3 regions of the Clostridium fungisolvens genome follow, and region 3 is predicted to be linked to each of the others. Evidence: a T-box and tRNA genes for the amino acid it is inferred to sense, from the RefSeq annotation. Region 3 holds a T-box; the other regions hold tRNA genes.
The links. A T-box is a leader RNA that pairs with one kind of tRNA and senses whether it is charged. The one in region 3 lies ahead of leuS (leucine--tRNA ligase), so its partner is inferred to be a tRNA-Leu.

Region 1: it encodes a tRNA-Leu, which carries the amino acid that the T-box ahead of leuS (leucine--tRNA ligase) is inferred to sense. The anticodon was not compared.
Region 2: it encodes a tRNA-Leu, which carries the amino acid that the T-box ahead of leuS (leucine--tRNA ligase) is inferred to sense. The anticodon was not compared.

Annotation. Positions count from the first base shown of each region.
Region 1 is NZ_BLZR01000001.1:1,340,871-1,348,482, forward strand. It holds gene bsdtw1_RS05370 (DUF445 domain-containing protein) at 1-1,207, shown strand, start outside; gene bsdtw1_RS05375 (hypothetical protein) at 1,393-1,764, shown strand; gene bsdtw1_RS05380 (GGDEF domain-containing protein) at 2,024-3,811, shown strand; tRNA gene bsdtw1_RS05385 (tRNA-Leu) at 3,874-3,955, opposite strand; gene bsdtw1_RS05390 (iron-sulfur cluster assembly scaffold protein) at 4,648-5,340, shown strand; gene bsdtw1_RS05395 (GGGtGRT protein) at 5,367-6,368, shown strand; gene bsdtw1_RS05400 (GH3 auxin-responsive promoter family protein) at 6,610-7,612, opposite strand, start outside.
Region 2 is NZ_BLZR01000001.1:1,406,955-1,414,566, reverse strand. It holds gene bsdtw1_RS05700 (protein kinase family protein) at 1-548, opposite strand, end outside; tRNA gene bsdtw1_RS05695 (tRNA-Leu) at 844-928, opposite strand; RNA gene ssrS (6S RNA) at 1,339-1,531, opposite strand; gene bsdtw1_RS05685 (spore coat protein) at 1,816-2,118, opposite strand; gene bsdtw1_RS05680 (hypothetical protein) at 2,135-2,338, opposite strand; gene bsdtw1_RS05675 (alpha/beta-type small acid-soluble spore protein) at 2,522-2,716, opposite strand; tRNA gene bsdtw1_RS05670 (tRNA-Leu) at 3,253-3,334, opposite strand; gene bsdtw1_RS05665 (glycosyl hydrolase family 8) at 3,509-4,621, opposite strand; gene bsdtw1_RS05660 (lytic transglycosylase domain-containing protein) at 4,748-5,290, opposite strand; gene coaE (dephospho-CoA kinase) at 5,355-5,954, opposite strand; gene polA (DNA polymerase I) at 5,966-7,612, opposite strand, start outside.
Region 3 is NZ_BLZR01000001.1:440,427-448,038, forward strand. It holds gene bsdtw1_RS01705 (HesB-like protein) at 1-205, opposite strand, end outside; gene bsdtw1_RS01710 (spermidine synthase family protein) at 362-1,102, shown strand; gene bsdtw1_RS01715 (sensor histidine kinase) at 1,579-3,018, shown strand; gene leuS (leucine--tRNA ligase) at 3,069-5,519, opposite strand; T-box leader at 5,781-5,997, opposite strand; gene bsdtw1_RS01725 (methyl-accepting chemotaxis protein) at 6,677-7,612, shown strand, end outside.

The DNA.
Region 1 (7,612 bases), 900 kb from region 3:
TATGCTTATAGGTTTTATAATTACACTATTTTCAAGTAATAGCTCCATAATGATATTGTTGCAAAATGGATTTGAAGCAGGATTAGTTGGAGGCCTGGCAGATTGGTTTGCTGTATCAGCACTTTTCCGTCATCCTCTTAGAATACCAATTCCACATACAGCTCTTTTACCAAGAAATAGAGAAAGAATAACCACTTCTCTAGTTTCAATAGTTGAAAATGATTTGTTGAATAAAGAAAGTGTGATCAATAGAATCAGCAAAATCGGTTTTACAAAAAAAATATTAGAAATGTGTAGTGATTACGTATATTCAAGTCAAGTGAAATTAGCAATAGTGGATGTTGCTAATAGGATTAAGAATTCAATATCTATAACTGAAATGGCAATATATTTTAATACCACAATAAGTGAATACATAAATTCCATAGATACAAAAAATGTGTTAGAAGAGCTGATAAACCAAGTTATCAAGAATAATTATGATGATAAGATTTTAGATGTTTTAATTGATAATGTTGAAGAGGTAATTAAGAGAGATGATGTAAAGAAAGAAATTGCAACTACCTCTGTCAGTGCAGCAAAGAAAATCTCTAAAAAGGGTATGCTTCAATTTACGCTTAATACAGTTACTGGCATTATTGGTGAGGATAAAATCGGCGATAAAGTCCAAGAGTTTATACTGCTCATGTTAAAGGAGTTAAAATTAAAAGATAACCCAAGCAGAATAATGGTGATAAATTCTATCCGTGATAATATTATAAAGATTAGTGAAGATAATAGTGTTATTGAAAAGTTAAATGAATATAAAAATGATATAAGCAAAAACGATAAAATTAATGATTTTTCTTTAAAGATATTACAAAGCTTAGAAGCTAAAATATTAAATTTTATAAATGATGATGTAGTTGTGGAGGAAAAAATATTACCAGTCATAGATAAGTTAATTAAGGATATGTCAAAAGAAGATGAGCTTGTGGAGAAAATTGATCAATATATACGTTCACAAATATCTGGATATATTAATAAAAATCATGAAAAGATAGGCGTTTTAGTTAAAGAGAATATAGAAAAGCTTGACACTGAAACTCTTATAGATTTGATTGAAGACAAGGTAGGCGACGATCTACAATGGATAAGAATAAATGGAGCTGTTTGTGGATTTTTAATTGGGTTAGTATTAGGTGGTATTAAATTGATAGTTAGGTGAAGACTCTGTTAAAGCATCTCCTGTATAACCAATTAATTTCAACAATATTCTTAAACATAGAGTAATATATAAGTATAAAGAATTACAGGATACTACCGATAAAAAATACAATGAGATATGATAAATACTATACTTAAATATAGCCTAAAATTTAAAGTTGAGTTACAAATGAAAGGGGAGCTACAGTGAGTAATAATTTACCGATTATTGGAGTTGTATTGAAAGATGGGCATGTAGAAAGTTATGACTATATGACAGCTGTAAAAAACGATTTTCATCATACTTTTATAATGTCTTCGAAAGATAAAAATGAACTTGATTATGATAGTGCTCTGAGGTTCGTTAAGCTGGATGGTGAAGGGTTTTATACTTTAGAAGGTGAGCCGGCCCTTGATCCTCACACTGTTGGAAAGAAGCAGATTAGTATATTTGCAGCTCATTGTATAGAGAATGGTGTTGATCCAAAAACAAGAGTGAAAATAAAAGATCACAAGTTGGAAACTTATTATGAGGGTAAATTTATTGGTGCTTTAAAAGATTTTTTAAAGGAAATATAAGTTTAAGAAACTATCCAAGATAAATTAGAAATTATTTTGGATAGTTATTTTTTTATTCTTTAGGAATTTATAACTCAATTATATCTGCGGATAAATATGAGTAACGACTTAAAAAATAATGTAATTTAAAGAATCTAATATATTTTACATAGAGTTAACTTAAACAGCAATATTATTAATAATACTGTGCTATATTTTAACTAAATTCATACGGTTTTCCATATAGGATTAGTTAATAAACATAAGAGGAGATTAAAATATGATAAATGGATTAGTTGATATTTCAAATTATAGTGAGGTGGCTGAATTGAAAAGTATACTTGATAGTAAAAATATTTCTACAGTTTATCAACCTATCGTTTCACTTTTAGATGCTACAATTATAGGCTATGAAGCTTTGAGTAGGGGGCCTATAAGCTCGCCACTACAAAATCCAGATAAACTATTTAAGTCTGCTCAAACTTACAACAAAACCTGGGAATTAGAGCAACTATGTAGGATAAAGGCTATAGAAAGAGCGACAAATCTTGATAAAGATAAATATCTGTTTATAAACGTAGACCCTCATATTTTTAAGGATGAAAAGTTTAAAAGAGGCTTTACAAAGGAATTTTTAGCAGAGCATAATATGTCGCCTGATTGTATAGTTTTTGAAATAACCGAGAAGACCTGTATTGAAGATTATAAGGGATTTAGGCAAGCACTTGATAATTATGTGGATCAAGGATATAAAATTGCAATTGATGATACGGGTTCAGGCTACTCAGGACTTAAGATGCTAAATGAAACCAAGCCTCATTATATTAAAATAGATATGGATTTAATAAGAGATATAAATAAAGACTCTTTTAAGCAATCTTTATTAGAATGTTTTGTAAAACTTTCAGAGTCTACTAATATGAAACTTATAGCCGAAGGAATAGAAACAGAAGAGGAATTAAAGACTCTAATAAGCTTAGGGGTATATGCAGGACAAGGATACTTTATTAGTAGGCCAGCAGGTACATTTTTAGATATACCTGGTTCAGTAAAAGAATTAATTATAAGATTCAATAAATTAAAAGAAAATATGTATAATAATTATACTTCTAATAATGTTGGTGAAATTGTAGTCAATGATAAAACCTTTAGTGCTACAACTCAATGTAAAGAAATCAAAGAGTATTTTGATTTTAACGATATTGCAGGAGCATGCATAGTAGAGAATGAAAAGCCTATTGGACTCATAATGAAACATACTTTGGACTCTGCTCTTGCTACTCAATTTGGCGTAGCAGTTTTTACAAAACGACCTATATCCCTAGTGATGGATGAAAACCCACTAATAATAGATTATCATACACCAGTTAATGAAGTTTCAAGAATGGCTATGTCTAGAAAGACAAAAAATATCTATGATTATATCATTGTAACGAATAATGATAAATATTGTGGGGTAGTCTCTATAAAAAACTTACTTAATTATAATACGATGCTGGAATGTAATTATGCTAGACAGCTTAATCCACTAACAGAGCTTCCTGGTAATATGGTTATACAAAACACTATAAACAATATCCTTAAAACAGAGCGTACATATTGTATCCTTTATTTTGATTTAGACAATTTTAAAGTTTACAATGATACATACGGATTTGAAAATGGAGATAGAATTATCAAATATACTGCGCAGCTAATAAACACTGAAATAAAATCGCTTTTTCCTTATAACGGATTCGTGGGACATATAGGAGGAGATGATTTTGTTAGTATATTGGAGAATCCAATTGAAGAATGCAGGAATCTATGCAGCAAGGTAATAGAGAAGTTTAACCAAGGTATCTTAAATTTTTTTAATGAAAATGATAGAAATAATAAATTTATTGAAGCTGTAGATAGAAGGGGTAACAAAGAAAAACTTCCGATAACCTCTCTTTCCATAGCAGGTGTATATGGTAAATTCGTTAGTTATTCTAATCCTGAGGATGTTGCGCTATGTGTTGCTGCGATAAAGAAGGAAGCTAAAAAAATTCATGGTAGCTGCTATCTAATAGATGATGTTAAGTGATAATATTGAAACAGCGATTTTTTCATAAATAAAAAAACACACTTAGGTAAAGTGTGTTTTTTTGGTGCCGATGGAGGGATTCGAACCCTCATGGTTTCCCGCTCGATTTTGAGTCGAGTGCGTCTGCCGTTCCGCCACATCGGCAAGCAACATGATTATATTATCATAAAAAAAAGTATAATGCAATACTTTTTTTTGTACTATGAATAAAAATTGGAAGCTATAAATCATTTAATTCTAATAGCTCGCTCATATAGCATCTCCCGCATAACCAATTAATTTAAAGAATATTTAAAAATATATTTAAGATTAATTTGGTATATTATTCAAATAAAAACCTTAGATTTACTATTTTAAAACTTAATGGATATGGTTATTGATAAAAGTAGGATAGTGATATATTTATAAATCAAAGATAAGATGGTTGTAAATACTTAGTTTGCTTAGGGGAAAGAGACTAATAATCGAAATTTGTGGAAAAAATTTTAGAAATATATTGTTACTGAGGAGGAGTTTTGCTAGAATATATGTGGGTAGCAAAATTTATCCCAGTGGGATTGATTTTAACCCGCTGGTGAAATGCCTTGGTCTTTTTTATTAATGCCCAGTTTTAAAAGGCCATTACATGAGGCTTAAATTTTGAGGTAGCTTATTAATTATTTTTTATATGTGGACGAGCTATGGAGTTAGGTATTACTAAGAGTTAATTTGATTTCTAAGTCAATATGAAGTTAGATTAATTTTAAAATGGTGTCTTAATATCCGTACGTTTATCTAGATACAGGCTACAACAAGCGTTTGAAAATCTTTATTAATATTAAGGAGGAGAAAACAAAATGATGTATTCAAAAGAAGTTGAAGAAATGTGTGTAGTTGCAAAAGGCCCTAATCATGGAGCAGCTCCAATTCCTGTAGAAGGAAGATGGGTACAAGCAAAAGAAGTTACTGATATATCAGCATTAACTCACGGAGTAGGCTGGTGTGCACCTCAACAAGGAGCTTGTAAATTAACTTTAAATGTTAAGGATGGTATAATCCAAGAAGCTTTAGTTGAAACAATAGGATGTTCAGGTATGACTCACTCAGCTGCTATGGCATCTGAAATATTACCTGGAAAGACTATATTAGAAGCATTAAACACAGATTTAGTTTGTGATGCTATAAATACAGCTATGAGAGAATTATTCCTTCAAATAGTTTACGGAAGATCACAAAGTGCTTTCTCAGAAGGCGGACTTCCAATAGGTGCAGGTCTTGAAGACCTAGGAAAAGGACTTAGAAGCCAAGTTGGTACTATGTACGGAACATTAGCTAAGGGTCCAAGATACCTTGAAATGGCTGAAGGTTATGTTACTAATGTAGCTTTAGATGAAGCTGGAGAAATAATCGGATACAAGTTTGTTAACCTAGGAAAAATGATGGAAGCTATAGCTAAGGGTAAAGATGCTCAAGAAGCTTTAGAAGGTGCAACAGGACAATACGGAAGATTCGATGACGCTGCTAAAGTAATTGACCCAAGACATGCATAATTAAGTGGATGAAGGAGGATAAAGAAATGGCATTATTTGAAAGTTATGAAAGAAGAATAGGACAAATAACACCTGTATTAGAAAAGTACGGTATAAAATCATTGGAAGAAGCTAGACAACTTTGTGTTGATTTAGGATTCGATCCATATACTATAGTAAGAGAAACTCAACCAATAGCATTTGAAAACGCTGGATGGGCATATGTATTAGGTGCTGCTATAGCTGTTAAATCAAACTGCACAAAAGCTGCTGATGCTTCAAAAGCAATCGGTGAAGGTTTACAAGCATTCTGTATCCCAGGATCAGTTGCTGATGACAGAAAAGTTGGTCTAGGACATGGTAACCTAGGATCAATGCTTTTAAGCGAAGAAACTAAATGTTTTGCTTTCCTTGCAGGACATGAATCATTTGCTGCTGCAGAAGGTGCTATAAAGATAGCTGAAAAAGCTAACAAAGTAAGAAAAGAGCCATTAAGAGTTATACTTAACGGTCTTGGAAAAGATGCAGCTCAAATAATATCAAGAATCAATGGATTCACATATGTTCAAACTAAGTTTGACTACTACACTGGAGAATTAGCAATAGTTAAAGAAGTTGCTTATTCAAAGGGACCAAGAGCTAAGGTTAGATGCTACGGTGCAGATGACGTTAGAGAAGGTGTTGCAATAATGCACAAAGAAGGCGTTGACGTATCAATAACTGGTAACTCAACTAACCCTACAAGATTCCAACATCCAGTTGCTGGAACATACAAGAAAGAAATGATTGATCTAGGAAAGAAATACTTCTCAGTTGCATCAGGTGGTGGTACTGGAAGAACTCTTCACCCAGACAACATGGCAGCAGGTCCAGCTTCATACGGTATGACAGATACTATGGGAAGAATGCACTCAGATGCACAATTCGCAGGATCATCATCAGTTCCAGCTCACGTTGAAATGATGGGTCTTATCGGAATGGGTAATAACCCAATGGTTGGAGCAACAGTTGCAGTAGCAGTTGCTATTGAAGAAGCTTTAACAAAGTAATCAATTTAAATTAGTATATAAGGTCTCACGGCTTACGTAAGGGGTTTGTCGTGGGGCTTTTTTTACTATCCGATACCTAATAGAGAACAACCAAAGGTCAAATTCATCTTATCTATCATTGATCAAGAGCTTCATATTGGTATATTATTTGCGTTGGTAAATATTTAAATGTTATCTGTTAGATTCAAAACAAACCGCACTTTTTTATTAAGTACGGTTTTCTTATAATGCATAACTAAATTTAACTAGTCAATTTTCGCTTGTTGATAATACTTAATATATTTGGGTTATTTGTCAGAACTCTTGGTACTTTAATTTGATTTTTTGATATCCCTTTATTAAATAGAACTTCCTTTATTGAATTAAAAGTGTTAGAAGATACAAGAACTACTTTTATCATACCTAACTTATGAGAGGCTCTAGCTCTATCATAGGCTAAGTTTGCTTTTCTGAGTTGTGAGTCTAAGGTTTGTTCTATCACTTTGATATTATGTTCAGATAAATTGTTTTTAAATTCAAAATAAAAGATATATCTTCCAGGAGTAATTGAATTGTCAGGGAAGGTTGTATAGTCAACTACATTCAACTGTAGTTCTTTTACTGTAGCATTTATAGCACTGGTTAAATGCTCTTCATTGGTCTTTTCAGCTACCATGTTGAGAACTTGATTTTTTCTATACAAAAATTCTATCTCAGGACAGTTGTTATAAAAGCCTACTACCTTAATTACATCACCAATTCTATATCTATAAAGCCCTTGGTAATTAGTGACTATCACTTCATACTTTTTACCTATTAGTATCTCATCGATACAAAGTGTGTTGGTATCATTTTCTTTGTATTCTTTAATGGGGATAAACTCGTAAAATACAGTATCAGGGATAATTACATATCTAACTTTACCTACATACGGATTAATACCAATCATAGCTTCTGTAGCAGCATAGGCCGGAGTGTAAATTGGAAGTGAATCGGTATAATGATTTACCTTGTCATCATATATGGAGAAGTTTGCGCCAGTTACTGTAATAATATAGATTAAGCTAGGCCATATCCTTCTAACTATTCCGTTAAAACCTTTATTAAACTCTAGTTCTAGCTTATCTGCTCTTACAGAGTTCGGCTTAATTAATTTATTTAAATATGTTCTAGTATTTTCATCTGTTTTAAGATTTGCACTTATACGTCCTTTTCTTATATCGCTCACTAGGGCTTGCCAGTTACTTTCTAAAACTCTAAATAGA
Region 2 (7,612 bases), 970 kb from region 3:
TTCCACAATATATATTTTTCCCTATCTAACTGACTTATATTTTCAAAAAAAACTTCTAATGCATCTAAATTAAAGAGTCCTTTCATTAAATGGCGAGGATAGTTTACTTTTTTTGTATAATTATTTTTAGGATCAATTATAACCACTGACATGTCTTCTTGTACATAAATATCCTTGCATCTTATATCTATCCTAGAAAAACCAAGCTTTATAAATTCGTTAGTCATATTGAGTAATGACTTACATATTTCCTTGTTAAGCCCGTTATCCTTGATATACTTATCCAACCTTTCTCCACCAACATAGTCTCTTACTATATATAATTCTCCACAATTATGTATAACAGGAAAAAACTTCGACCCCTTTACTTTTAATAATATATCAGTCTCCTCATCGCAAACCTTTTTTTCTCTAAATATCTTTATTATCTTGTTACCAGGCAAGCTATATACTATCCCATTATGCCCTTCCCCTAAAAATTCTGCATTCTTAAATTCACTTTCTATCTCATCAGTAAACTCAACGCTATAGTCAATATTTCTGGCCAAACAACTCACATCCTATGATGAATTTTACTAATTTATACGTTTCTATATCATTAAATATTCCTTTTTGGATAGTTTTAATTACGTTTACGGGTAAATATTTATTATATACAGATGAACAACTTCATAATATGCTTTATTTTGAGTTTAAAGAATGAAATGATTTATCTTCTATACAGTTTCTACTGATAACAATTAAAACAAAAGCACAGAAAATACTACTTTATGTATAAATAAAAAAGCCAGCATACAATAAAAATTGTAATACTAGCTTTTTATAATTAATCTATATTTCCCCTGGTGCAGATGACGGGACTTGAACCCGTACGTAAAATTACACGCGCTTCTGAGACGCGCCTGTCTGCCAATTCCAGCACACCTGCAGATTAATATGTTAATATATTACATATTTAAAGTATATTTCATTTATTTTCCAATGTCAACTTCCCGTTACCCCAATATAAAACCTCATGTTTATTAAATATTTATAGATAACTTTATAACTAATTTTATATCGAAAGTTTAACCACATGTCTTCACTGCAATGGTATATTTATACATTTAAACATAAAAAAAGTCGCTGAAATGACCTTCTTCAGTGGGTCTCTTTGCGCATCTACCTTTCCGAATGTATATGAGAAAAATCTGATAGTCAACAAGATTTATTTTTTACTATATAGCCACAAAAAACTTCTAAAGCTATTGAAATATCCAGGTTTAGATAACTAAAAAATTCATACTTTTCTAGACAATAAAAAAGAGAAGCATTACTACTTCTCCTTAAAATTCATAAAGTTACTCCAAAATACCGTTGCCCTAATTTTGACACCTATCTCTCGATAGGTGGGTGTCCTCACAATTATATCAATCGCCTAAAATGCCATCTAAGGGACTCACAGAAAGGTACATATCCACAATTAAATCTTGAACTCCCTTTGTTGTAATGTAGGTTCAAAATAAGAGCTTGACGCATATCCCAGAACATATGAATTATTATACAATTTTTATGGATATTTTTAATATCCTGTTCTCTATAACTGAATTATAAACTATATGAAAATAAATTTCAATAGTAAATTTATCAAGTTTATATGAACTAATTTATTGCACTAATAACAGTGTTATTAGTAACTTTACTACCGAAATTATATTTTAAACTCTAATTTCAGAGATGTCAATCACTTTATTTTAATGAAAAGACTTATGCTTTTTAGCATAGATATAACTCCTATAACTTAATAGGTCTATTCATTAATAAAAGTATCTATTTCTAATCTCTATCAATAACGTCTTCTGATTTTTTAAAAGCATCAGAGAGCTGTTCAGTTGTTGGTGCATATGGTTGTTCCCATCCACGTTTAACAGCTAATTCTGAAATTGCTGCATGCCCATTAAGAACTTGGCTTAGACTTGATGCATACATCGCTCTTAATTCTGGTGTAGGACTTGCCAATGTAGCATTAAGATATGCATTAGCAGCACCCTTTGCACCTGCTAACATATTACTAACTATAACTTCATCATTCATAACTGTATCTTTCTTACCTATTCCTTCTAAAATAGTTGATATCATCTCAGGTCACCTCTCCTTATCTTATTATTTGGTTTTCATTTATAAATTGTTGTATTCCTTTTATTCTGCCTTCTGCTGCCAATATTCCAGCTTCTGCTTGTTTCTTTATTTCATCATCATTTATAAAGCTTTGTACAGCTCTTGATACAGCCAATCCGTCTCTTTCCAATGTTAATAATGATGTTAACGACATAACTTCTGCTTCTGAAAGTTTTCTCATGTTAATACCTCCCATTTAATTTATTTCTTACTTATTTTCTGTATTTAATAAGGTATTAATCATGTAAATCTTGGTAAAACTTTATATCCCACAAAATTTCCACTTTGCATTTCTTATTTCCCTAGTTAGAAAAAATTAAAAGGGGTAGATATTAATATCTCCCCTCTTATATACTACTGTTTTCTATAGATTTTTTTCGTAAGATTCTATCATTTTCTTAACCATCTGTCCGCCTACAGATCCAGCTTCTCTGCTTGTTAAATCTCCATTGTAACCTTCTTTTAAGCTAACTCCAACTTCTCTAGAAGATTCCATTTTAAATTTATTTAATGCTTCCTTTGCTTCAGGTACTAATACTCTATTACTTCTATTTGACATTTTGTATTCCTCCTTTGTAATTGATTTGTTTAAGTATTAGTATTATTTGCGAATATTTATTAATTAAACTGAAATATCATTGGAAGCTTATCCAACCAATCCCATACATTATAATTAATTCATAACTATCAGTAAATAAAGATAGATAAATTTAAAACACTCCTCTTTTAAAGAGGAGTGTTTATTAACGTAATAGAATAAGAGTTATTAATTATTATTTAATATTTACTTGAAAGTGAGGTTTAATATATTATATTTAATTGGTAAAATAACGTTACAGGAAATCACTGCAAATTTGGTTCTTTTTAACATATAGATATCCCATTTCCAAGATTGAAAAACATACCAAAAATTATTTTAACTATTAATGGTATTTCACTTAATAAATAAATTTAATTTGGAACTGGTATATCTATAGGTGACCATTATGTATTTGATATAATCCCCCACACGTTTACGATAAAAACGCAAAAAAATCGTGCGATGTTATTAATCGTACGATTTCCTTGATTTATCTTGGTTTAACGTATAAAATTTGGTGCGAAAGACGGGACTTGAACCCGTACGGTCTCCCACACGCCCCTCAAACGTGCGCGTCTGCCATTCCGCCACTCTCGCATATTTTGTATAACAATAGAGGGTCTTCAGCTTTTTTAGCTGACAAGTACAATTTTACTACTGATTTTTTTACTCGTCAATAGAAAAATGCTAAGTATTGATTAAGTAGAACAACCTGATAGAGAAAGAAGACATCTATCAGGTTGTTTTATAAGTTGCTAAATATGTACCAAATTACTTCTGCATAGCTAAAACTGCATTTAAATTATCAAATGAGTATACTTCCTTTGTTTCAGCATTACCAAAAGCACCATAAATCTCATTATTCTTATCTACTACTTGGAATTCTAACAGTTTTTTAATAAGAAGATTATACAATTCTGTGTCTCCTGACTGCTTTGCGATCATAGCCGCAACAGAATATATAGCCGTTGATCTGATGTCTGTAGACGGCTTTCCTGTGTTTATATCATACATAGCATATAGAGCACCATCTGTAACTAATCTTTCTTTTACCCAATTAACAGTGGTTGTTATGTCTCCTCCATCTTGCTTAAGATATAAGGAAGTTATAAGTGATAAAAGTGTATCGGCATCTTTTTGTTCTACAAATCCTTTTTTGTTAACATCATAGGTATTTTTATATAATGGTAAAGTATTTGATATATATGCTTTACCTATAAGCTGTCTAGACTCATTATATTTATCCATCCATCTTCTATCTATACTTTTAAGTATCCCCATGGTATTTACATCAAGATAACATATAGTAACTGATTTGCTTTTTCCATAACTATCTTTAAAATCAACAGGAACATTAGTGGTTATATTGTTCTTTAAGATTGAATCGGATATCTTTATTGCATATTTTCTATAATCAAATTCTTTCCATCGATCATACCCATATATTAAAGCTTTTATTATTCTAAAATCATCTATAGTGGCTGATGTTTCTGCTAGAGTTCCTTGATCTATTCTCCATGCAACAGAATTACTTTTAAGAAGCATTTGCTTCATCACTATATTGCAATGTTTATCAAACAGCTCCTTATCACCTTGCTCTACAGCATACAACATAATTAGCCCTTCTGATTCAGAAAGCACTGCGTGTCCTTTTGTAATATCCTTGGAACTTGGTTGATCTATGTAATTAGTATATATACCATTTTTAGAATCAGTCATTTTATTATTAAGGAAGTTTAGCGTTAATTCTTCCTCTTTAGTAATTTTGGGAGTTGACCATTGTTTATTAAGCTTTATTGGAACCAAGTATCTAATATTGATTACCGCGGTTGTTCCAATAATTATAAAAACAATCAGAATAATTAGTAGTATCTTCTTTTTCATCACTTTCTCCTCATTTGATAAGTTAAATAACCGCAAATTTATACCACTTTATTCTTAAGCTATCTCTAAGAAATTTTATTTAATTTCTTAAACTTAACTTATAGATAAAGTGGTCTATTTTAAATATTAATTATATAAAAATTTGTAAATATTATAATTTACTTTAACTTTCTTTAAGTATTTATCTGTTTCCTTAAAGGGTATATATTTCAATGACTTTCCATCATTTGAGTATCTACTATCATTGAGCCACTTATTTACATTTCCACGTCCTCCATTGTAAGCCGCAATTACTAAATCCATATCCTGAAATTCATCTCTTAAATTTCTTAGATACCACGACCCCATATTTATATTGTACTGAGGATCTAGTAACTGTGAAGGATCAGAATAAGTAATATTCATTTCTTTTGCAGCCCACTTAGCTGTACTGTCAGTTACTTGCATAAGTCCATGTGCATCTTTAAATGAGTGTGCATTTGTATTAAAATTACTTTCTGCCTTTATAACAGACAATACTAATAATGGATCCAAGTTATATTCTACACTGTACTTCTTAATAACATCTTTATATTTATATGGATACATTAAATTATAAACACACCATCTAAAGCCCAATAGTATTATGGCTATAACAACAAAAAATACAATGTATTTTCTTAATTTCATAACATTCTCCTAAACATATTAGGGCTTAATATCACCACAAAAATTGATTCTATTCACTTATATTTTACTTATAAAGGTTTAATATTTCTATCATATCATCTACTTGTTCTTTAGTCTTTATCAAGCTGGTGCTATTATCTATTATAAAATTTGCATATTCCTTTTTTCTATCTAAAGGTAATTGTGCATTTATCCTATTCAAAGCTTCACTCTGACTCAATTTATCTCTAAGCTTTAATCTTGAAAGCTGTGCGTTACTATCAGACCAAACTAATATAACAAAGTCCATCTCTTCATGCATGTTGTTTTCGATTAATGTTGGAGCATCTAAAATCACAATTCCAGCACCTTTCTTATTGTATGCATCAAATGAATCATTTATCTCTTTTATGATATAAGGCATTATTATATTTTCATATTTGATTCTTTGCTTAGGAAATCTGAATATATGATTGCCAAACTCTTTCCTTCTAAATTCACCTCTCCAATCAAAAAATCCATCTCCAAAGTCATCTCTTACCTTTATAAGTATTTCTGGATATTTTGAAAGTACATCCTTTGCAATTTGATCAGCATCTATAATGCAAAAACCTGATTCTAGAAGTATCTTAGAAACTGTACTCTTACCAGTACCAATTCCCCCAGTTAACCCAACCTTAATCATAATTTCCTCCTTTATTTAGCATCATACCAACTTTCACCTATATTAATATCAACTTCAAGTGGAACATTAAGACTTACTGCACTTTCCATCTCTTCTTTAATAATTGTTTTTATTTGCTCTAGCTCTTCTGGCACTACGTTTATAATAAGTTCGTCGTGTACCTGAAGTATTAATTTACTTTTCATCTTTTTCTCTTTTAATGTATTATATACACTTACCATAGCCATCTTTATTATATCTGCAGCACTTCCTTGAATAGGTGCATTCATAGCCAATCTCTCACCTAAGGATTTTACTATCTTGTTAGAAGCAGTTATCTCAGGTATAAACCTTCTTCTATTTAATATAGTTGTAACATATCCATCTTTTCCTGCTTCTTTAACTATGTTATCCATAAACTCTCTGATCTTTGGATATCTTTCAAAGTATATATCCATATATTCTTTAGCTTCTTTTTTTGTTATATGGAGATCTTGTGAAAGACTAAAATCACTTATACCGTACACTATTCCAAAATTAACAGCCTTAGCTCTGCTCCTCATTAGTTTTGTAACTTCATCTAACGGAGTTTTAAATACTTCCGAAGCTGTTTTTGTATGAATATCTATATCATGTTTGAAGGCATCGATCATATTCTCATCATTTGCAATATGAGCTAAAACTCTAAGTTCAATTTGAGAATAATCGGCTGAAAGTATCACATCATCTTTTTCTCTAGGAATAAATACTTTTCTAATCTCTCTACCCATCTCATATTTTATAGGTATATTTTGAAGATTAGGTTCTGTGGATGAAAGTCTTCCAGTTGTAGTTACGGTTTGATTAAAGTTAGAATGTATACATCCATCCTCATCAATAACTGCCTTTAAACCTTCTATATATGTTGAGTATATCTTTGTTAACTGTCTAAAGTAAGTTATCTTATCTATTATAGGGTGTTTATCGGATAACTTTTCTAGCACCTCTGCGTTTGTTGAATATCCAGTCTTAGTCTTTTTAACCACTGGTAAATCAAGCTTTTCAAATAAAATCTTTCCTAATTGCTTAGGTGAATTTATATTAAATTCTTCATCTGCAAGTTCATATATAGTCTTTTGACTTTCTTCTATTTCATTTTTAAACTTCACTGATAGTTCATCTAGTATTTTAGAGTTAACCTTAAAACCATACTCTTCCATAGAAGAAAGTACTAAGGTTAATGGAAGCTCAACTTCATATAATAATTTTTCCATGCCTGCTTCTTCAATTTTAGTCTTAAGATATGAATATAGCTTTTTCATATGAAAACATAGCTTCATATTCATTACAGTATCATCACCTTTAGGGTCTTCTCCTACATACTCATTCACTAAAGTTAAAAGTGGATAAGTACCTTTTGATGAATCAATTAAGTAAGCAGCTAGGGCAGTATCAAATACAAGCCCCTTCATTTCTATATCTAGCTTTCTAAGAGCAGTTAAGAAATTCTTTACGTCATGGCTTATTTTCTTAACATTATCATCTTCAAAGAATTTTCTTATAATGCTTATTCCCTCTTCATTATTAATACCTTCAAAAACTATCTCATAATTTTTGTTTCCATCTGATATAAATATGCTCTTTATGTTAATCAACGAATACTTACTTATTCCATCTAAATTAAAAGTGAAGTAAACTTC
Region 3 (7,612 bases):
AATTAGGCTCTACAAGGAAAGTAATATCATTTACTTTTTCAACTACATCATTTTCATGTGATTCATCAACAGAAATATTAAATACTGGACCACTACAACCGTAACCTGCAAGGTTTATTCTGATGTTGTAGTTATCAATTTCATTTTCATCTAAGAACCCTTTGAATTCCTCATAAGCTGGTGTGCTTATTGTTATTTTTTCCATAAAAATCACCTACTTGATAATAAATAGTATTTAAAACTTGTTTTCAGTATATACCTATTAATTACTAAATGCAAGTGTTTTGATTTATTATAATGTTTGAATATGTTGGAAAAAATGATACAATATAAATATAAAATATAGAATTGAGGGGACAGCATGATTCCGTTTGAAGAGGAATTTTATATTGATAAACTAAAGATATATCACGACAAGTTAAAAAATACTAAAATTAATAATCTGATTATAAGTGAGAATTATTTAAATAGATTAGAAGGGTATCTTTTTTTAGAAGATGGACTTTCATATAATAATAAATTACAGATACTAGAACTCACTAATGGTGAAAAAAGGTATATGGAGCTTTCGCCTAAGGAAATCCAAGGTTCTTTTGAGGCTATTAAAAAGGTGAGAGGAAAAGTTGGAGTCGTTGGACTTGGAATGGGGTACTTCGTTCAAGAAATATTACAAAAGGAAGAAGTAACTGATATAGTAGTTTATGAAAAGGATAAGGATGTAATCAGTCTTTATGAAGCTAATTTTGGTTCTAATAAAAGAGTTAAATTAATTAATTGTGATGCATTTGAAGCTCACAAAGAAACTTTTGATTTTTTCTACGTAGATATTTATAATTATGAACTTTCAAAAGATGTTGTGAGTCATTTTATTAAATTCAATGAGCTTCATAACATAGAAAATTATTTGTTTTGGGGAATGGAACACTTTTTGTTAAGTTGTAAGGTGGAAGAAATAGCTTGGGTATACATACCAGAGTTATGGATGGGAATGGCAAAAGATTTATTTGAGAGATTTAATGATTCAAAATATATAGATTACTTTAAGCAACTAGATGAAGAGTTAGTAAAAGATGTATTGGGTTGTTTCGCAAAAGTACTTTAGTATAGTTTTCTTAAGTAAAGATTTATGTTATCTACGGAAAGACTGATGTGCAAAAAATGAAATATATTTGCCTGTCAAGTTTTCTTCTTATCCATTTGAAAAGGCAGATACGTTAAAAAGTTCGCTGAAGAGAATCATTTCAGTGAACTTTTTTTTATTTACATAAATAGAAAATTAAAGAAGTTAAACTTAGATACGATAATAAAGAGTTGTTATACTAGAAGAGTATATATACATGCAGGAAAGCTGCTTAATCGGGAATTTATTTTTAAGGATTAATAAAGTTCTGAGAGTAAAATTTTAAAATATGAATTTGATAGAAATATATATTTTAATTAATAATTATGCTTCAAGATATTTGAATTTAAAATAAAACTTTATATATTATGTATAATTATGTAATTCTATATAATATTGTGTTATAATCTGTAAGTATGAAAATTTTGATGTTTTATCATAGTAAAGGATGAAGTATGGTGAGTTTATATTATTTTATAATAGTTATTGTTTCGTATGCGATTTTTTCAACGATATTCATGATCTACAATATAATAGAACCTAAAAAATATTTTGGATATATATCATTAAGTCATATTGTAGGGATATTCACTACAGTTGCAACTTTATATAGAGAAGTTTATCATAATTCAATAGCAAAAGGTTTATCTGTATTTTTCTTTCTAGCCTGTCATTTCATAATATACATAGGACTATTAGAATTTATGGGAAAAAGGATAAGAAAATCATATATTACTGCAATGTTTATAGTACTGATTATGGACCTAGTTGCTATTTATGATTTTAATATAGTTTCTGTTATTATACATAAGGTGCTTTTAATGTCCATTTACATATATATAGGAAAGAAATTTATTAAACATACAAATACAATAAGCAGGAGAGCTTTTGGGATAGTTGCTATATTTCTTTCATCATTCCAGATTATTTATTTTATAGCGAGTTTATTTTTAGACCTTCAAAGATTTAAGATAGATCTTGTGGCTTATTTGGTGCAAAGTTTCATATTATCTTTACTACTTATAGCAGTTACTATAGAAGAGTCAAGAAAGAATATGGATTTAAAGTTAATGGATCTGAAGAATCAGGTTGAAAATAAAAAGATTATGTTAGAAGAAGCTTATGAAGTAGATAAGCTTAAAAATGAGTTTATAGTAAATATATCACACGAGTTAAGGACACCTATAAATGTACTTTATAGTAGTATACAATTGATCGAACATACTGATATTAAAAATAATGAAGATAGTGTAAGAAATTATCTACTCAGTATGAAGGGTAATGTAAGAAGACTTATTAAGCTTGTAAATAACTTCATATATATAAGTGCTATTGATACAGGTTATATGAAATTAAAAATGGGCAACTACGATATAGTAGAGTTTATTGAATCTTTAACTTTGTCAACAGTTGATACTGCTAAGGATAAAAATGTAGAATTAGTATTTGATACCGAATTTGAAGAACATATGATAGCCTTTGATAGTGAAAAGTTAGAAAGAATTATGCTAAATCTGCTTTCAAATGCTTTTAAGTATACAAAAACGGATGGACACATTGAGGTAGTTTTATCTAAAGAAAATCAGTATATAGTTATAAGCGTAAAAGATGATGGTGAAGGAATACCTGAAGACATGCAAGATAAGATATTCGATAGATTTGTAAGAGGAAGTAGTTCTCTTGTAAGAGAAAACGAGGGAAGTGGCATAGGACTATCTTTGGTGAAGGAACTTGTAGAAATGCATGGCGGGAAGATTCTACTAGAAAGCAAAGTTAAAGAGGGAAGTACCTTCAAAGTATATTTACCTGATAAAGAAAAAAATGATTTAGCTATCAATTCAGTTGAAAGTCTAGTAAATAGCGAAAATAAAGATATAGAATTCTCTGACTTGCTTTAGTATGCAAAAAGACCACGAGTAAAATCGTGGTCTTTTTTGAGGTCAAAATTCTATTTTACAACTATATTAACTAAACGTCCTTTTATAACTATAACCTTAACGATTGTTTTATCAGCAGTAGCATTCTTTATTGCTTCATCTTCTAAAGAAGCAGCCTTAATTTGTTCATCATTAAAATCACTTGGGATAACTATTTTAGATTTTATCTTACCATTTACTTGTATAGCTATCTCTATTTCGTCTTTTACAAGAGCCTTAGGATCAAATGTTGGCCAAGAAGCATTAAATACAGAGAATTCATTGCCAAGTGATGCCCAGTTCTCTTCTACAAAATGAGGTGCAAATGGTGCTAAAAGCTTCAAATAATCATCTAATACTTCCTTTAGGAAAGTAGGATTTATAGTGCTTTCTTGAGTATACTTAGATAAAGCATTGATAAATTCCATCATTCTTGCTATAGCTGTATTGAATTGCATCTTTTCAGTATCATCAGAAACAGCTCTTATTGAATTATGTCTCCAGAAGTTAAGTTCTTTTTCAGCCTTATCAATTGTTGATTTAGTATTCTTACCTGAATCAATAAGCTCTTTTGAAGTCTCTATTATTCTTTCGATTCTTTCAACAAATCTGTGAACCGATTTTATACCATCGTCACTCCATGCGCCACCTTCTGTATAAGCAAAACCAAACATTAGGTACATTCTAAATACATCTGCACCGTATTTTGAGATATAATCATCAGGAGATATTGTATTTCCTTTTGATTTACTCATTTTTAGTCCATCTGGTCCAAGGATTAAGCCTTGATGAGTTAAGGATTTAAATGGTTCGTCAAAGTTAACGTAGCCCATATCTCTTAATGCTTTAGTTATAAATCTTGCGTATAGTAAGTGCATGCAAGCATGTTCAGGTCCACCTACATATTTGTCTACAGGAAGTATCTTGTTGATCGTTTCAGTATCAAAAGGTTTCTCTGTATTTTTGTTATCTGGGTATCTTAAATAATACCAAGAAGAACAAATGAAGGTATCAAGAGTATCTGCTTCACGTTTTGCAGGTCCACCGCAGCAAGGGCAAGTAGTGTTCATAAATTCTTCACTCTTAGCTAGAGGTGATTTTCCATCTGGAGTGAACTTAACATCATATGGAAGCTCTACTGGAAGATCTTTTTCTGGTACTGGAACTGTTCCACATTTTTCACAATAAACTATTGGAATTGGAGTTCCCCAATATCTTTGTCTTGATACTAGCCAGTCTCTAAGTCTAAAGTTTACTTTTTGCTCTCCAAGATTACTTTCAGCTAGTTTTTCAACAACCTTAACCTTTGCTTCTTCAGTTGTTAAACCGTCAAACTCTCCACTGTTAACAAGTACACCATATTCAGTATATGGAAGTTCATCATTTCCACCATTTTTAGCTGCTATCACTCTTTCTATAGGAAGCTCATACTTAGATGCGAAAGAATAATCTCTATCATCATGAGCTGGTACTGCCATTACTGCACCTGTACCGTAAGTTGCAAGTACATAGTCACCTACCCAAATTGGAACTTCTCTGTTGTTTATAGGATTTATAGCATAAGAACCAGTGAATACACCAGTTTTTTCTCTTGTTATAGATTGTCTTTCTATATCTGATTGCTTTTTAGCTTCTTCTTTATAGTTTTCCACGTCGCCTTTGAATTCATCCTTAGTGATATCGTCAACTAATGGATTTTCCGGTGCTAATACAACATAAGTTACTCCGTTTAGGGTATCTACTCTAGTTGTGAATACATCAAATTTAATATCTGAGTCTTTCACTTTGAAGGTAACCTCTGCACCAGTTGATCTTCCAATCCAATGTTTTTGCATGGATACTGTCTTTTCTGGCCAATCAAGTGTATCAAGCTTTTCAAGTAATTCATCAGCATAATCAGTTATCTTAAAGAACCATTGAGTTAAGTCTTTTTTTGTAACTTCAGTTGAGCATCTTTCACAAGCACCATCAACTACTTGTTCATTTGCAAGAACAGTATTACATGAAGGACACCAGTTTACTGGAGCTTTCTTTCTATAAGCTAAACCTTTTTCATACAACTTTAAGAACAACCATTGTGACCACTTGTAGTAGTCTGGTGAACAAGTTATAACTTCGTTATCCCAGTTGAACATTGCACCCATAGCTTTAAGCTGTTGTTCCATTGTTTCAATGTTATTATAAGTAGAATCCTTAGGATGAATTCCAGTTTTTATAGCGTAGTTTTCTGCTGGAAGACCGAAGGCATCAAAACCCATTGGCTGGAACACATTGTAGCCCTGCATCTTTTTAAATCTTGCCCAAGAATCAACTGGTCCATAGTTAAACCAGTGACCAGCATGAAGCTGACTTCCTGATGGATATGAGAACATTTCAAGCACATAAAGCTTTTTATCTAAATTCTCTTTATCAAATTTATATAGATTAGTTTCTTCCCACTTTTTTTGCCATTTTTTATCTACGGCAGTACTGTATTTTCCCATTACTTTTCCTCCCTTAATGCTTACTAAAATATTAATAATTAAATGTTCTAGTAAATTTTTATATAAAATGAAAAATCGCTAAAGCAACTTTCTTTAGAGATTTTTTTGCGCATCTGCCTTTTCTTAAGCGTATGTGCAAAATCTTACAGGCGACATATTCTTCTTTTTTTTTATTCTTTAACTTATACTATGTCTTAAGTCTGTTTGTATAATTATCAATAGATATAATTTCTTAAAGAATAAAAAAAGCCCTTCGTCTCCAAAAGAGACGAAAGGCATGATCCGCGGTACCACTCTTATTAGATCAGTGAATAATAAAATATTCATTGATCTCACTTAATTTTATAACGGAAAATCCGTACCTGATTTTCTTCAGGTATGCTCCATGGCGAGTTCATATTGTTGAAACACTGTGTCGCACCATCCCACAGCTCTCTGAAGATTCTAAAATACTACTATTCCAATTCACAGCTTTAATTATTATATTTATTTACATGATATTATATATTATACGAAAAGTTACAGTCAATAGCAAATAATAAAATTTATAATATAAGTATTTAATTCTAATAGCTTGCGCATTTAACATCTCATGTATAGTCAATTAATTTCAACAATTTTTTTAAGCATAGCCCTAAAATAGAACTATAATTAAAATCTTTGTATCACATGAAAATCACATATTTACTTGATATTGATTCAACAATTATTTTATATAATTCTAAATGTAAGCAAAACAAAATATTAGTTACTAAAACTTTAGATGTAATTTATATATGCTGGTATATCTTCCCCCCTTTTTAGATACTATCAGCATATAGAATTTTTCTAAGAAAGGTGCTAAAGATTTATTATTCGTGGATTAATTATAGTTTTAATTTTTGATAATAGTTGATAACATTTGACAAAATTTATAGTATAATTATTAATAAAGGTATAGTAAATTCAAGATGAAAATTATTGCAGGTTTTATTTCTATTATACTGCTTGTAGAATTTTACTAGGCATGCTTATAAGATTGAAGAACAAAAGATGTGTTTTTATAAAAATGAAATTGTTTTCAAAGCCTTTATATTTATTATGGCAAAAGAGGACAAGTATATAAGCATTGAGATAAAGCACGTCTCTATTAAAAACATTTAAGGGAGTGGGTAAGGGTGAAATTGTTAAACAGGATGAAATTATGGCAAAAGATGAGTGTACTTACGGTTAGTTTTTTAGTCTTTATTGGACTTATGGGAGGAGCTTCTATACTTAGATTATCAGATTTGAACTCAAAGATAATTGAGCTTAATGATGAAAGACTTACACCAATAGTACAATTAGAGGATATTAAAACAGGTATTGATTCAATAAAATACGATACTAATACACTTATGGATGAAACTGATACTAGTACAATAGCTAATACAAAAGCTACTATAGCAACAGAAGTTGCATCAGTAACAAAAGCATTAGATAAACATAAATCAGATCCTGAGTTTAAAACATTGCTTGCTGACTTTAACTCTTTCTTACAAGCTAAGGATGCCTTTATAAATAATGCTGAAGAAAGAGCTAATGAGAAAGCACAAGGTGTACAAGGTCAACCAGGACAACCAGGGCAACAAGGACCACCAGCAGCTGTATCAAACTTTGACTCAATGAAGAATACCTTAACAAAGGATTTCAATAAGATAATAGATAAACATGTAGCGGAAGCAAAAACTACATATGACAGTAGTAAAGTTACTTATACAACTACTAGATTGGCTTTATTTGGGCTAATAGCTATTTGTGCTTTAGTTTCAATTGTATTATCTCTTATTATAATAAGAGCTGTGGTTGTGCCTGTAAGAAGAGTTACTTCAAAGCTTAAAGAAATTAATGAAAGCAATGGTGATTTAACTCAAAGAATAAATTATAACAGTAATGATGAAGTTGGAGAATTAAGCAAAAACTTCGACAAGTTTATGGATAAATTACAAACAATAATTAGAGAAGTTGCAGTATCTGCAGATACTATATCTTCTTCAAGTGATCAACTTAATGCATCAACTGCTACTTCTACCGAAAGTCTTGAAGAAATATCAAAAACGGTTATGGAGATATCA